3 regions of the Corynebacterium aquatimens genome follow, and region 1 is predicted to be linked to each of the others. Evidence: predicted binding sites of a transcription regulator. Region 1 holds the regulator's gene; each other region holds the start of a gene.

What was found. The regulator LexA, encoded in region 1, represses DNA repair genes until DNA is damaged. The targets are predictions, from matches to a motif close to CGAACANNTGTTCG.
Region 2: a site for LexA is predicted at 1,860-1,873, ahead of CAQUA_RS09140 (HNH endonuclease signature motif containing protein). Genes of this name have one in related genera too.
Region 3: a site for LexA is predicted at 1,491-1,504, ahead of CAQUA_RS11010 (HNH endonuclease signature motif containing protein). Genes of this name have one in related genera too.

What each region holds. Positions count from the first base shown of each region.
Region 1 is NZ_CP046980.1:1,056,761-1,060,694, forward strand. Features, by position in the region: gene hflX (GTPase HflX) at 1-857, shown strand, start outside; gene CAQUA_RS04800 (DeoR/GlpR family DNA-binding transcription regulator) at 810-1,601, opposite strand; gene lexA (transcriptional repressor LexA) at 1,662-2,339, opposite strand; gene CAQUA_RS04810 (hypothetical protein) at 2,560-2,925, shown strand; gene nrdR (transcriptional regulator NrdR) at 3,014-3,469, shown strand; gene hrpA (ATP-dependent RNA helicase HrpA) at 3,507-3,934, opposite strand, start outside.
Region 2 is NZ_CP046980.1:2,010,860-2,014,793, reverse strand. Features, by position in the region: gene CAQUA_RS09150 (acyl-CoA carboxylase subunit epsilon) at 1-161, opposite strand, end outside; gene CAQUA_RS09145 (acyl-CoA carboxylase subunit beta) at 192-1,682, opposite strand; gene CAQUA_RS09140 (HNH endonuclease signature motif containing protein) at 1,924-3,363, shown strand; gene CAQUA_RS09135 (hypothetical protein) at 3,375-3,934, opposite strand, start outside.
Region 3 is NZ_CP046980.1:2,491,014-2,494,947, forward strand. Features, by position in the region: gene CAQUA_RS11010 (HNH endonuclease signature motif containing protein) at 1-1,273, opposite strand, end outside; gene CAQUA_RS11015 (DUF5129 domain-containing protein) at 1,528-2,979, opposite strand; gene CAQUA_RS11020 (dicarboxylate/amino acid:cation symporter) at 3,020-3,934, opposite strand, start outside.

The DNA of each region.
Region 1 (3,934 bases):
GCCGCCGCCTGCGCACGGAGATGGCGAAGCTGCGCCACGAGCTCGCGGACATGAAGACCGCCCGCGACATCAAGCGCGCGAAGCGTGCGCGCTCCACGGTGCCAAAAATCGCTATCGCCGGGTACACCAACGCCGGCAAATCCTCACTTATCAACGCCATGACCGGCGCGGGAGTGCTCGTCGAAGATGCGCTGTTTGCAACGCTGGACCCGTCCACGCGACGCGCCACGCTTGCTGATGGCCGCGCGGTTGTTTTAACCGACACCGTCGGGTTTGTCCGCCACCTGCCGACGCAGCTCGTTGAGGCATTCAAGTCCACCCTGGAAGAAGTCACCGGCGCCGATCTGGTGCTGCACGTTGTCGACGGGTCCGACCCGTTCCCGCTCAAGCAGATCCAGGCGGTGAGCGAGGTGCTCGCCGACATCGTGCGTGACACCGATGAGACCATTCCGCCCGAAATCATCGTGGTGAACAAGATCGACGCTGCTGACCCGCTTGTGTTGGCTGAGCTGCGGCACGCATTCGCCGATGCCGGCCGCGACGCTGTCTTTGTCTCCGCCCACACCGGTGAGGGCATCGACGAGCTTGAGCAGCGCATCGAGATGTTCCTGAACACGTTGGACGCGCACGTCACCCTTCTCGTGCCCTACACGCGCGGCGACGTGGTCTCGCGCGTCCACGAAGAGGGCACCGTCCGCAGCGAGTCCTACGAGGCCGAGGGCACGCTTATCGACGTCCGCCTGCCCCGCATCGTCGCCGACCAGTACGCCGAGTTCGCGATCAGCCCGGAACCTTCTGCCGGGGAGGACTCAGGAGAACAAAGCTGGGTCGGCCAGGACGACCTCGATGCCGGATGATTCCAGATCGGCTACGAAGGAGTCCGGCGCCTTCGTATCCGTGATCACGGCGTCGAGTGATGCCAAGGGCGCGAAGCTCACGGCGTAGTTGTTGCCAAGTTTCGTGGAGTCGCACAGCGCGACTACGCGCGAGGCGTTGGTGACCATGGAGGATTTCACTGCGGCCTCCTGGGGGTCGGCGGTGGACAGGCCGCTGGGGATTGAGAGCGCATTCGTGCCGATGAACGCCACGTCCGCGCTGAGCAGCGCCAGGGTGCGCAACGCGGTGTCACCGACGATGGCGTGGGTGAGGGCGCGCACGGTTCCGCCAAGCAACTGCACGCTGACCTGGTCGCTGGACAGCTGCAGCGCGATCGGCCACGAGTTGGTCACGTAGGAATGCCGACGGGCAATCTCATCGCCAGCAAAAAGCTCGGCCAGCATCTGGATCGTCGTGCCGGAGTCGAGGAACACGGTGCCGGGCTCTTCCGGAAGATACGCCAGCGCCTCGCGCGCGATGGCCTTCTTCGCAGCCGCGGACGTCCGGTAGCGGGCCTCCATGGTGAGCTCGGCGGTCAGGAACGAGGAACTCGGAACCGCGCCGCCGTGGACGCGTTGCACCATCCCTTCGTTGTCAAGCGCGGCGAGATCCCTGCGAATAGTCTCCGCGGTGACGCCGAATTCCTCCGCGAGGCGCGTGACGTTAACGCGGCCTTCAACAGCGGTCAGCGACGCGATCTGGCGGCGGCGTTCTTCGGTGTGCATTCATGAAACCTTCGGATAGACCGCGTGGGCTGCGACCGGGACATCGAGTTGCCGCAAAAGTTACAGCTTGCGCAGGACGGATACTACGCGTCCCATAATCTCAGCTTCGTCGGCCTTGATGGGGGAGAATGCGTCATTGTGGGGGAGGAGCCATACCCCCGTTGAGTCCTTGTGGAACTCCTTGACCGTTGCCTCGCCCTCAATAAGCGCGGCAACGAAATCCCCTTCCTCCGCCGTCTGCTGGGAGCGCACCGCAACCCAGTCCCCGTCCAAAATGCCCGCGTCCTGCATGGACTGGCCGACAACCTGCAGCAAGAAGAGTTCGCCGTCACCCACGAGCTCTTCCGGCAGCGGGAAGTAATCATTGATGTTTTCTTCAGCGGTGATTGGGACCCCAGCCGCGATCTGACCAACAATGGGGATGTAGCGCGGGGCCGCGGCCTCTTCGGGTGCGGGCGTCTGCTTCTTTTGCGCAGATTTCTTCCGCAGCGGATCCGTCTCCGGCAGGTGGCGCAGATCCACGGCGCGCGGCTTGTTTGGGTCGCGGCGCAGGAACCCCTTCTTCTCTAATTCCTTGAGCTGATACGCAACCGACGATGTTGACTGCAAACCCGCCGCATCACCGATCTCACGGATGCTTGGCGGGTATCCGCGCAGGACAACCGCGTCCTGAATAACCTCCAGGATCCGGCGTTGCCTGTCGCTCAGGCCGTTAGGGTCTCTCTTCTGTCGTGCCATGGCGTTCCTCTCCGAGTGTTCCTCATTCAACTTTTCTACCTACCGTTCTACCACGGTATGGCAATTGTGTTCGATATTTTCCGCCCACGTGTGGACAAATGTTTCGCGTGTTGCTATAACTCGAACATAGCATCTAATTAGAACATTCGCGCGAACAAAGTGTTCGAGAGTGTCGGAGCGAAAATTACACTTGGTTGCAACAGTAGAAAGGAATCTCATTATGACCATCGCAGTACGCAATCCCCGCACCGCAAACGTACCTGCTGGTTCGATTCACCGCGCGCCGCAGCCGGCGGATGTGTGGGATATTCCTGAGCGAACGCAGCACCGCCGGGCCGATCATGTTCGAACTTTAGGCGAGTTTAATCGAAACCCTGAGCCCTACCGGGACATTGCCGAACCAACACGGGCGGGGATCGAAACGAAGATCGAAAAACAGCATGAAGCGCGCGCCGCAACGCTCATGGGCACAATGCTGGGCCTCGCGCTCATCGTGGGCGCAGCGTTTAGCGGCATGTTCTCCGCTGAAGAGCCAGCCCCAGCCGCGCCAGCGGCGCCCAACGTCGTCTCCGCCAGCGTGAGGTAGTCCGCGCCTCGCCCCCACATCGTGGGGGCATTTTTATGCTTATCGACGCCCACCGTCCCCACACCCGCGGGCGAGTACAATTTCGAGCGTGCATTGCCCTTTCTGCCATAACCAGAACTCCCGCGTCGCTGACTCGCGCCTGATTGACGCGGGCGCATCCATCCGCCGACGCAGAGAATGCACAGAATGCGGCGGCCGCTTTACGACGATTGAGAAGGCGATCTTGACCGTCGTCAAGCGAAACGGCGTGAGTGAGCCCTTCGACCGTGACAAGCTGATCGTTGGCGTGCGCCGCGCGTGCCAAGGCCGCGACGTGTCGGATGACGCGCTGAAGCGGCTGGCGCAAGAGGTCGAAGAAACCGTGCGCAGCCACGGCAGCTCCCAGGTCGATTCCAACGACATCGGCCTGGCGATCCTCGAACCTCTGCGCGTCCTCGACGAGGTCGCGTACCTGCGCTTCGCCTCCGTGTATAAGTCCTTCGAAAGCGCCGACGACTTCGAGTCCGAAATCCGACTGATGCGCCGCCGCGACCGCGACCTCTGACCCGCGCGCCGCGTTCGCACGCGCTGCGCACGCGCCGCTAGCTGAGCTTGTCCACCATCTTCTCGATCCGCCGCTGGCTCACGGGTTTCGCCGTCCCGAGCCGCTGCGCGAACACGCTTACGCGCAGCTCCTCGATGCGCCACAAGATGTCCTTCACCGCGCGCGATTTTTCGCGGCCCTTAGGCAGGCGGCGAAGCCTCACGTCGAGGTATTCCCGGGCCGCGTCGATGGTTGCCTGGCGCTCGGCGTCGCGGTCGGGGTCCAACGCCATGTCCTCGAGCCGCACCCTAATGGCCTGGACGTAGCGGGGGAGGTGCTGCAGGTGCTCCATCCCGTGGATTGTGATCGCGTGCTTGGGTAAAAGAAACGCCATCTGCCGGTTGATGTCGTCGATCGCGGGCCCGTGCCAGTTATCCAGCTCGGCCGCGAGGTTCGAGTACTCGACCAGCCCGGGCGCAATCGAAA
Region 2 (3,934 bases), 950 kb from region 1:
AACACGACCGGGCCGTGATTCGGATTGCCCGGGCGCCCCCACAGGTTCCGGTAACCGCGTGACGTGCGAGCCTTTGCTTCTTGCTGAAGATCGGTGAGGACCTGCACCAAGGCCTTGAGCTCGTCCTCGGTCGGGTTACCCTTGATTACCTTGATATCCACAATTTTTTCTCCATTGGTCCCGAGCAGAGTTTACAAAGGAATGTTCCCGTGCTTGCGCGGGTGACGGTAGACCACCTTGCGCTCCAGCAAGCGGAGCGCCTCGGTGACCTGGGTGCGGGTCGACGACGGCTCGATCACCGCGTCGACGAGTCCACGCTCCGTTGCTACGTAGGGGGTGAGGTTGTTAGCTGCGTACTCGGTCGAATCGACGCCAAGCAGCTCGCCCGCCGTCGTCGCGTCGGTAAGCGCGATCTGCGCGGTCGGCCAGGCGAAAACCATGTCCGCGCCAAGCTCCTTCGACCCCATGACCACGTAGGATGGGCCGATCGCCTTACGCGTGATCACCGTAATTTTGCCCACCTGGGCTTCCGCGAACGCGTAGGCAAGCGTCGCGCCGTCGGCCACAGAACCCAAGTGTTCCTCTTCTTCCGAAGGGAAGAAACCGGGGGAGTCGACGAACTCTACGATGGGCAAGTTGAAGGAATCACACGTCCGAATAAATCGCGCGGCCTTAGTCGCGGCCGCATGGTCCAAGCACCCGGCGAGCACGCTCGGCTGGTTAGCCACGACACCCACTGCGCGCCCAGCAACGTGTGCAAATCCGGTCACGACGTTGTCTGCGTAGCCGCGCTGCAGCTCGACGAAATCACCGTCCGTGACGCGGTTGATGATGTCTCGAACGTCATAGGTGGACCAGTCGTGGTCCGGCATGAATGAGTCCAGCTCAGCAGCCACGGTGTCCGCACTCTCGCGGATCGGAGATGCCGCGCGGTTGTTCTCCGGAAGGAACCCCACGAGGTCACGTACGGCCGCGATAGCCTCAAGATCTGTGCCGGCGGTGAGGTGCGCCGTTCCCGTAATCCGCGAGTGGACTTTCCAGCCGCCAATGCTTTCCGACGTCGCTACCTTACGCGTCACCTTCGTCACCGCCGCCGGCGACGTTAAGTGCATCGAAGAGCCCTTCACCATGACCGTGATGTCGCTCAGCGGCACTAGCAGCGACGCTAGTGAGTGAGCCTGGCCAACAACAATGGAGATTTGCGGCACAACACCCGATGCGTCGGTGGCTGCGCGCAAAATACGGGCGGTTTTCGACGCCGTCACGACGCCTTCTTCCAGGCGCGCGCCGGAAGAATCATGGATCGCGATGACCGGCACACCGGTCTTCGTGGCCAGCTCGTAAATTTTCAGGACCTTTTCCGCCGAGACCTCACCGAGCGCGCCCTCGAACATTGTGTTGTCGTGGGCGAAGACGCACACCCTCCGGCCGTCGATAAGCCCATAGCCCGTGACCACGCCGTCAGTCGGAGGTTTCATGCGGTCGAGGCCGTACTCCTCCACGCGGTGACGCGCGAGCGCATCGGTTTCTGTGAAGGAATCTGGGTCGAGCAGCGCCTCCACGCGCTGGCGCACGCGGCCTTGCTCCTTGCCGCCGTGAGGCTCACGGGCCTCCGTTAAACGGTTGTTGAGGTCCGCGATCTTACCGGCGGTCGTGGAAAGGTCAGGCTTCGCGTTGGTCATAACGCCCTAGTTTAGGTCGTTGGTCAAATGTTTCTACGAAACGCCGCCGTCCTTTTGGAATCTCCGTGCCCGGATCTTAGTGTCCGGCTCGGGTTATACAATGATGGTTTGCCCAAAAATAAAATAGAACGCAATAGCGAAATTAGTTTAAAGAAGTTTGGAAAAACTGTTGCCTGTAGAACAGGTGTGCGTATACAGTGGAAGCAACGGAGGGCACATAACTAAAAGGAGAGGGGGCCCAATGAGCACAAGTAACGACGGTGGCGGGGACGGCACCAAAACCGGCATCAAAGACGCCGAAGCGTTCTTTAGTACAGAGCGATTCAGCGACGAGATCGTCGCATCAGCGCACATCCTCCGGGAGGCCGAATACGCGCTGTTTTCATGGGCTGCGGAAGACAGCTGTTTGGTGGATGATCTCGATCTTGTTGTTGTTCGGATGCAGGCAAAAACTGGAATGGCCGCGAAGCGCATTAAGAAGGCCATTCTTGCGTACGCCCGGTTGCAAGAACTCCCGATGCTGAGGGCACTGCAGGAGGAATCGAAGCTGCTTGACCTTCCGCGATTGACGGCAATAGACGCAGAGCTTGAGACCTTGGGGAACTCGGTGAGCTACGGGACTTTGTCAGAAATCGACAATTATCTTGTTACGGAATACCTCGTGCCACGCTTCCCCAACCAGCCACTGCCCACCCAGAGGCAGATCAGAAACGCGCTGAGGCGCCTGATCTCTTCCCTCGACGCCGGCCGTGCGTTCGATGAGAAGAAGCGGGAGAAGCGCGAAAAGAAAAAGAAATCAGAAAAGGTCAACGTCCGTTTCCACTGTTCCGGCGGAATTCCGGCGATGGAGGTCACGGCGGATGCCACCTCGATGGCAATGATCAAAGCAGCGATCGAGGACATCGCGCGCGGCGAAAAGATTTCCTACGGCGATGCGTTGGTGAAGCTGTGTACGGGTGAAGTCGTGCCAACGCCGAGGCTCACGCTGTTTGGTTTCGTGCCTATGACGGCCCCACTAGAGCAGGGCGGGGAACCAATCGAGGGCGAAGCGATCTTCTTCCCTGATTCTGGTTGGACCGATTCTGCTGGCCTTGCAACGTTGGAAGACATCGGTGGCGTGGAAATCGCTCGGCTGATTGACTTAGACGGTGTCTCCCACGCGGAGCTCGAAGGCTACGTCCCATCAGCGGCCATGAAGGCCTACTGCAACGCCAGGGACCGATATTGCGTCTGGCCAGGCTGTTGGCGCCAAGCAAAGGACTGTCAGCTCGACCATCGGGTTCCGTTTGATGAAGGCGGCGCAACAACACCGGGCAACTTGTACACCCTGTGCCAGCACCATCACAACATCAAAACCGATCGCCGTGCCTTCTACATTGCTGATCCTGACTCAGGCGATGTCGTGTGGCTTTTCAATGACGGCACCTATGCCCTAGAGCATTCGGATGGATTCTTGAAGTCGCAGCTCACTCCGCGCAACCCGCGGTGGAAAAAATCCCTGGCAGACGTTCAAGAACAACGCCGGCACGTGGCGGACTTCTACGCCAAAGCCCACACGATCGCGGACAAAATTGAGAAGGCTAGTGATGAGGAACTCGCGGACCTCTACCTCGAGCTCCTCTCACTGGAGAATGAGTACGGATTGAGGTTTGAGTTTGATGTCTACAAACCACCGTTCTAGACCGACCTGGGTTACCTCTCGTCGTAGGTTCCCAATTGGTATTCGTTCTGCGGATCGTTCCACCGTTCGTTGAATTCAGCAATGTCTCCGTCGATAGCCTTGATGCTTCCGCCCGAGGCTTTTAAGGACACGCTGTAATGAGCGGTGATGCCTTCTGCTGTCGAGCCGGTGCGTTCGCCCCAGGAGAAGGTAGCCGTACCATCGCCGTCTGTCTCAACTCGTTCAATCGACGTGAACAATCGCATCTCACCGTCTGGGACGCCGTTCACGTAGAAGGCGATCCCGTCCGTAATGGAGGCTGCAGTGTGCGCGGGTTTCTCTACGTCGCCTAGGCCACCGCGGAACACCACCCAGCTAAGGGGATCGCAGGGGTCATACTGGTTGTCGATGTCAGAGATCCAGAAGTTGTAGTCCAGGTAGTCGACGGCAGGCATGCGGCCCGGTTGGGAATTCGATGGGAAGGCATCCCGCGGGTCGTTCCGCAGTTCTGCGCACTTTGGCTTGGCTCGCTCCGCCGGGGGCTTCGAAGTCGTTTTTTCTTCTTCTTCCTCCTCCGACGGTCCTTCGGTGG
Region 3 (3,934 bases), 1.1 Mb from region 1:
GCCGCCTTGAAACCTTGATGTCGTCCAAGGAACGTCGCCATCTAGGGTTACGCGGAGTTAATTGGTCACCGATGAAGCCTTCGAGGTGAGTGAGCGCGTACGTCCCATCGTCGAAAAGCCAGACCACCTCACGAGTTTCAGGATCCACAATGTAGTGCGCCCGTCGATCGGTTTTTACGTTGTGATGGTGCTGACACAAGCTGAACAGGTTGCTCGGGGTTGTTCGCCCACCTTCATCGAATGGGATCCGGTGGTCGAGCTGACAACGCTGTGCTGGCTTAGAGCAACCGGGCCAGAGGCAGGTACCGTCGCGGCCCGCGCACAGAGCGATCATTGCCGTAGTGGGTCGGTAGCTCGTCGTTTCTTGCTCCGCCACGGGATCAAGAGGGATGATCCGTGCACCGTCGAGCCCACCCATTTCGTCGAGTGAAGCCAGCCCGTGGGGATCAGTCCACCCGGAATCAGGGAAGAAGACGGGCGCTCCTTCAATCGGGTTGCCGCCGTTTTCCGGAGCGGTGGTGGGCACGTAACCGTACAACGTGACTTGTACTGGCGGTACAAGCGCGCCCGTCAACAGCGCAGTCGTGGCGTCGGCGAGAGAGATATCGTTCTCTCGTGCTGTCTCTTCAATGAATGCCTGAACTGCTGACATGGTGGCCGCATCGGATGAATACTCGAGGGTTTTACCGCCAGCACGTCGAATATAGGAGAGAGTCGCTTTACCCTCAGCCTGTTTCTCACGCTTCTTACGCCGCTTCTCGTCATAACGCACGCCGGGATCTATCTCTCCGATTCGGCGGCGCAACTGATAGTAGATGGTGCCCGTCCCAGGGAAGATCTGGTTCGGGGCGTTAGGGGTGAACAGGTCCACCAGGAAACCGTCAATCTCAAACCAGACCTCTACATCCACACCGTTGCCCAATTCACTGCAGACGGTATCGATGGCTGCGAGGCGAGTGGTATCAAGCAGCTTCGATTCCTCCTGAAGCTCTTTGAGCATGGGTAAATCCTGCAGGCGTGAATACCCCAGAATCCCGCGTGTAACGGCCCATTTGTTCATGCCCGTATCACGCTGCAAGGTAGCTATTTCTACATCCATGTCCCACACGCCGAAACCTTGTTCCGCGTAGCAGGAAAACAATGCGTATTCCGCCTCCCGCAGAATGTGCCCTGAAGCTACACGCTCATCGTCGAAGCGCTCAATACTGAAATACGGCTCAGGTGTACCCACAAACGTTGATCCACCGCCACCGCCACGACCTTTTGTCGTCATCGGAACCCCCTTTAAAAAGTAGTTTGCCGCCCGATACCATAAGTGTATCCAAACACTTATTCGGCTAGCAACCCTTTTTAATCGTTCTTTCTATGTATTTTGGCTCACATGTTCTAGTCACAACAACGAGCAACCAGTGAGAGCCAGGAAGACGGCCCGCCCCACCTCACACCATAAAGAGCGCGCCGACAAAGGCGTGAAAAACACTGCGCTGCATCGAACATGCAATCGACGACGCAGGCGGGGACGTCGGATTAGAAGCTTGAGCTGCCACCGTCGCCGGAGAATCCGGAGGAGAAGCTTGAGTCGAAGCTCGAACCGCTGGAGTCAGAGCTGGAGGAGGTGCGCTCCTCGTGGATAGACACATTGGTGGCGTGCCAGGAGTCCATTTGCGAGTAGGTGATCACGCCGCCGTAGAAGAATCCGTGGTCGTAGAGGCGTGGCTGGTGGAGTGCCTCGTACTCCTTGACGTCGGAGAACTCGCGGCGCTTCACTTCCGCCATGATTGTGCGGTAGTCGTACAGGATGCGCACAAAGTCGTCGAGGAAGGTGGGGGAGGAGGGGTTCGCGTCGAGCTGGCGGATGCGGCCTTCTAGGTGGGTGAGGTCGCCACGAAGCTGGCGGTCGCGGACTTGGTGGCGGGCGGAAGAAACGTCCTCGATGAGCTTGGTCAAATCCGCACGGCGGGCGCCGGGATCGCCGCGTTCGATCTCAAAGAGGCGGTCAATGTTTTCCTCCGCGTAAAATGCCTGGTCAACGGTCTCACGCGCAGTCGCTAATTGTTTTGCCTTGGCCAGGAACGACTTGTCGTCGTTGACGTCAATTTCCCCGATCCCGCCGGCACCATTGACAAACTCGTGGAGTTTAAAGAAACGGTTGCGTACGTCATTCCATTGGTCGCGCAGTTCGTGATCGGCGAAGCTCGAGGCGATGGAATTGGCGCGGATATCCAATTCGTCGAGACGCCCGGCAAGGCGCGTGTACTCGCCAGTGATGCGGTCGTAATCGTCGCGGGCTTGATCAATTTTGCGACGGCGGCGTTCGGACAACGCAACGGCACCGGTAGAAGCACCCAAACCTGCAAGACCCGCGCCGATACCGCCGGCCGATGTCGCGTCAGAACGCTCCTCGGCGGCGGCGTCGTGGCGCAACTGGCTTACGGTTTCGACGTCGGTTGCGGTACGGGCACTCTTGAAGAGGCCGGCGGGAATGTTGCCAGCTTTGACGCCCTCTTTCATCGCATCGGTGGAAGCGCGGAGGTGGTCGCTGCCGTCTTTTAAGTCCAACTCAGCAGCAACATCAGGTCCGGCAAATACGAAAGCCTGTCGCGGCTGCAAACCCACGCCTACCAGCAGGAGCCCGTCAGCAAACTTTTTCTCGCCGATGAGATCAGGGTGGTTGTCGCGCAAGTACTCTTCGACAGAGTCGTTGACCTTCTCACGGTTCGTTGCAAAGACGAGGTAGCGCAGCTTGGTTACGGTCTCTGGCGCCTGGATCCGCTGGGCGTCGCGAAGCATGCGGGCCTCGTCTTCGCTGGTCAGAACGTCGTCCGGATCCCAGATTTCCACGTCCGTGATGGACGTTGTTTGCATCTGGAATGATTCAATCGGCGGGACGTCATTCGTGGCGTAGCCAACGCCGCCACCTATAAGGCCGGACAGTGCCGTGACAGCTGCGATGACTCCGATGTGCCGTGCGTTCACCATGGACCCAAGGTTAGACGAATGGCCGAGAGCTTGAAGAAGCTTATCGACGGTCCTCTTCCGCGGCGTGAACACCCTCAAGCTTGCCGGAGGCGAAGCGGTTCACCACGAGGGCGATAGCGCCGTCGCCCGTGACGTTGGCCGCGGTGCCGAAGGAGTCAATGACGATGTAGGCGGCGATCATGAGGCCGACCATGTTGTCGTCGAAACCAAGCATGGAGGCCAAGAGGCCCGTCGCGGCCATGATGGCGCCGCCGGGAACGCCCGGAGCGGCGATCATCATGATGCCGAGCATGAGGATGAAGCCGAGGGTCAGCGCGGGGGAGACGTCCATGTTGGACATGAAGATAATCGCGAACGTGTAGAGCCCGATCTTCATCATGGAACCGGAGAGGTGGATCGTCGCGCACAGCGGAACGACGAAGCCGGCAACGTTTTCATCCACCTTGTTGGTGAGGGTGGAGCGCAATGTGACCGGAATCGTTGCTGCGGACGAGGACGTGCCCAGCGCGGTGAAGTAGGCCGGGAGCATGTTCTTCAGTGCGACGAACGGGTTGACGCCCGCGATAGCGCCGGCGATCAGGTACTGCACGATGATGAGCAAGATGGTCATGACGATTGCCAGGACCAAGACCTTGCCGAAGGCCGCCATGGTGGAGCCCAGGTTGTCGTTCATGCCCAGGGAGAGGAACATGCCGAAGATGGCTACCGGCAGCAGCGGGATGATGAACGAACTGACGACCTTCATGATCACGCTCTCGAATTCCTCGAAGAACTTGTGCATCGTGGCGGATTGCACGCTGGTCATGGCCACACCAACGCAGAAGGCCAGCAGCAGGCCGGTGAGCACCGCGAACGGGGGCTCCATCTCAATTTCAAAGTAGGGGCTTAGGGCTCCCTCGTCGATATCATCCACCGCGGTGATGAGGGTCTGGTTACCCAGAAGCGAAGGGTAGAG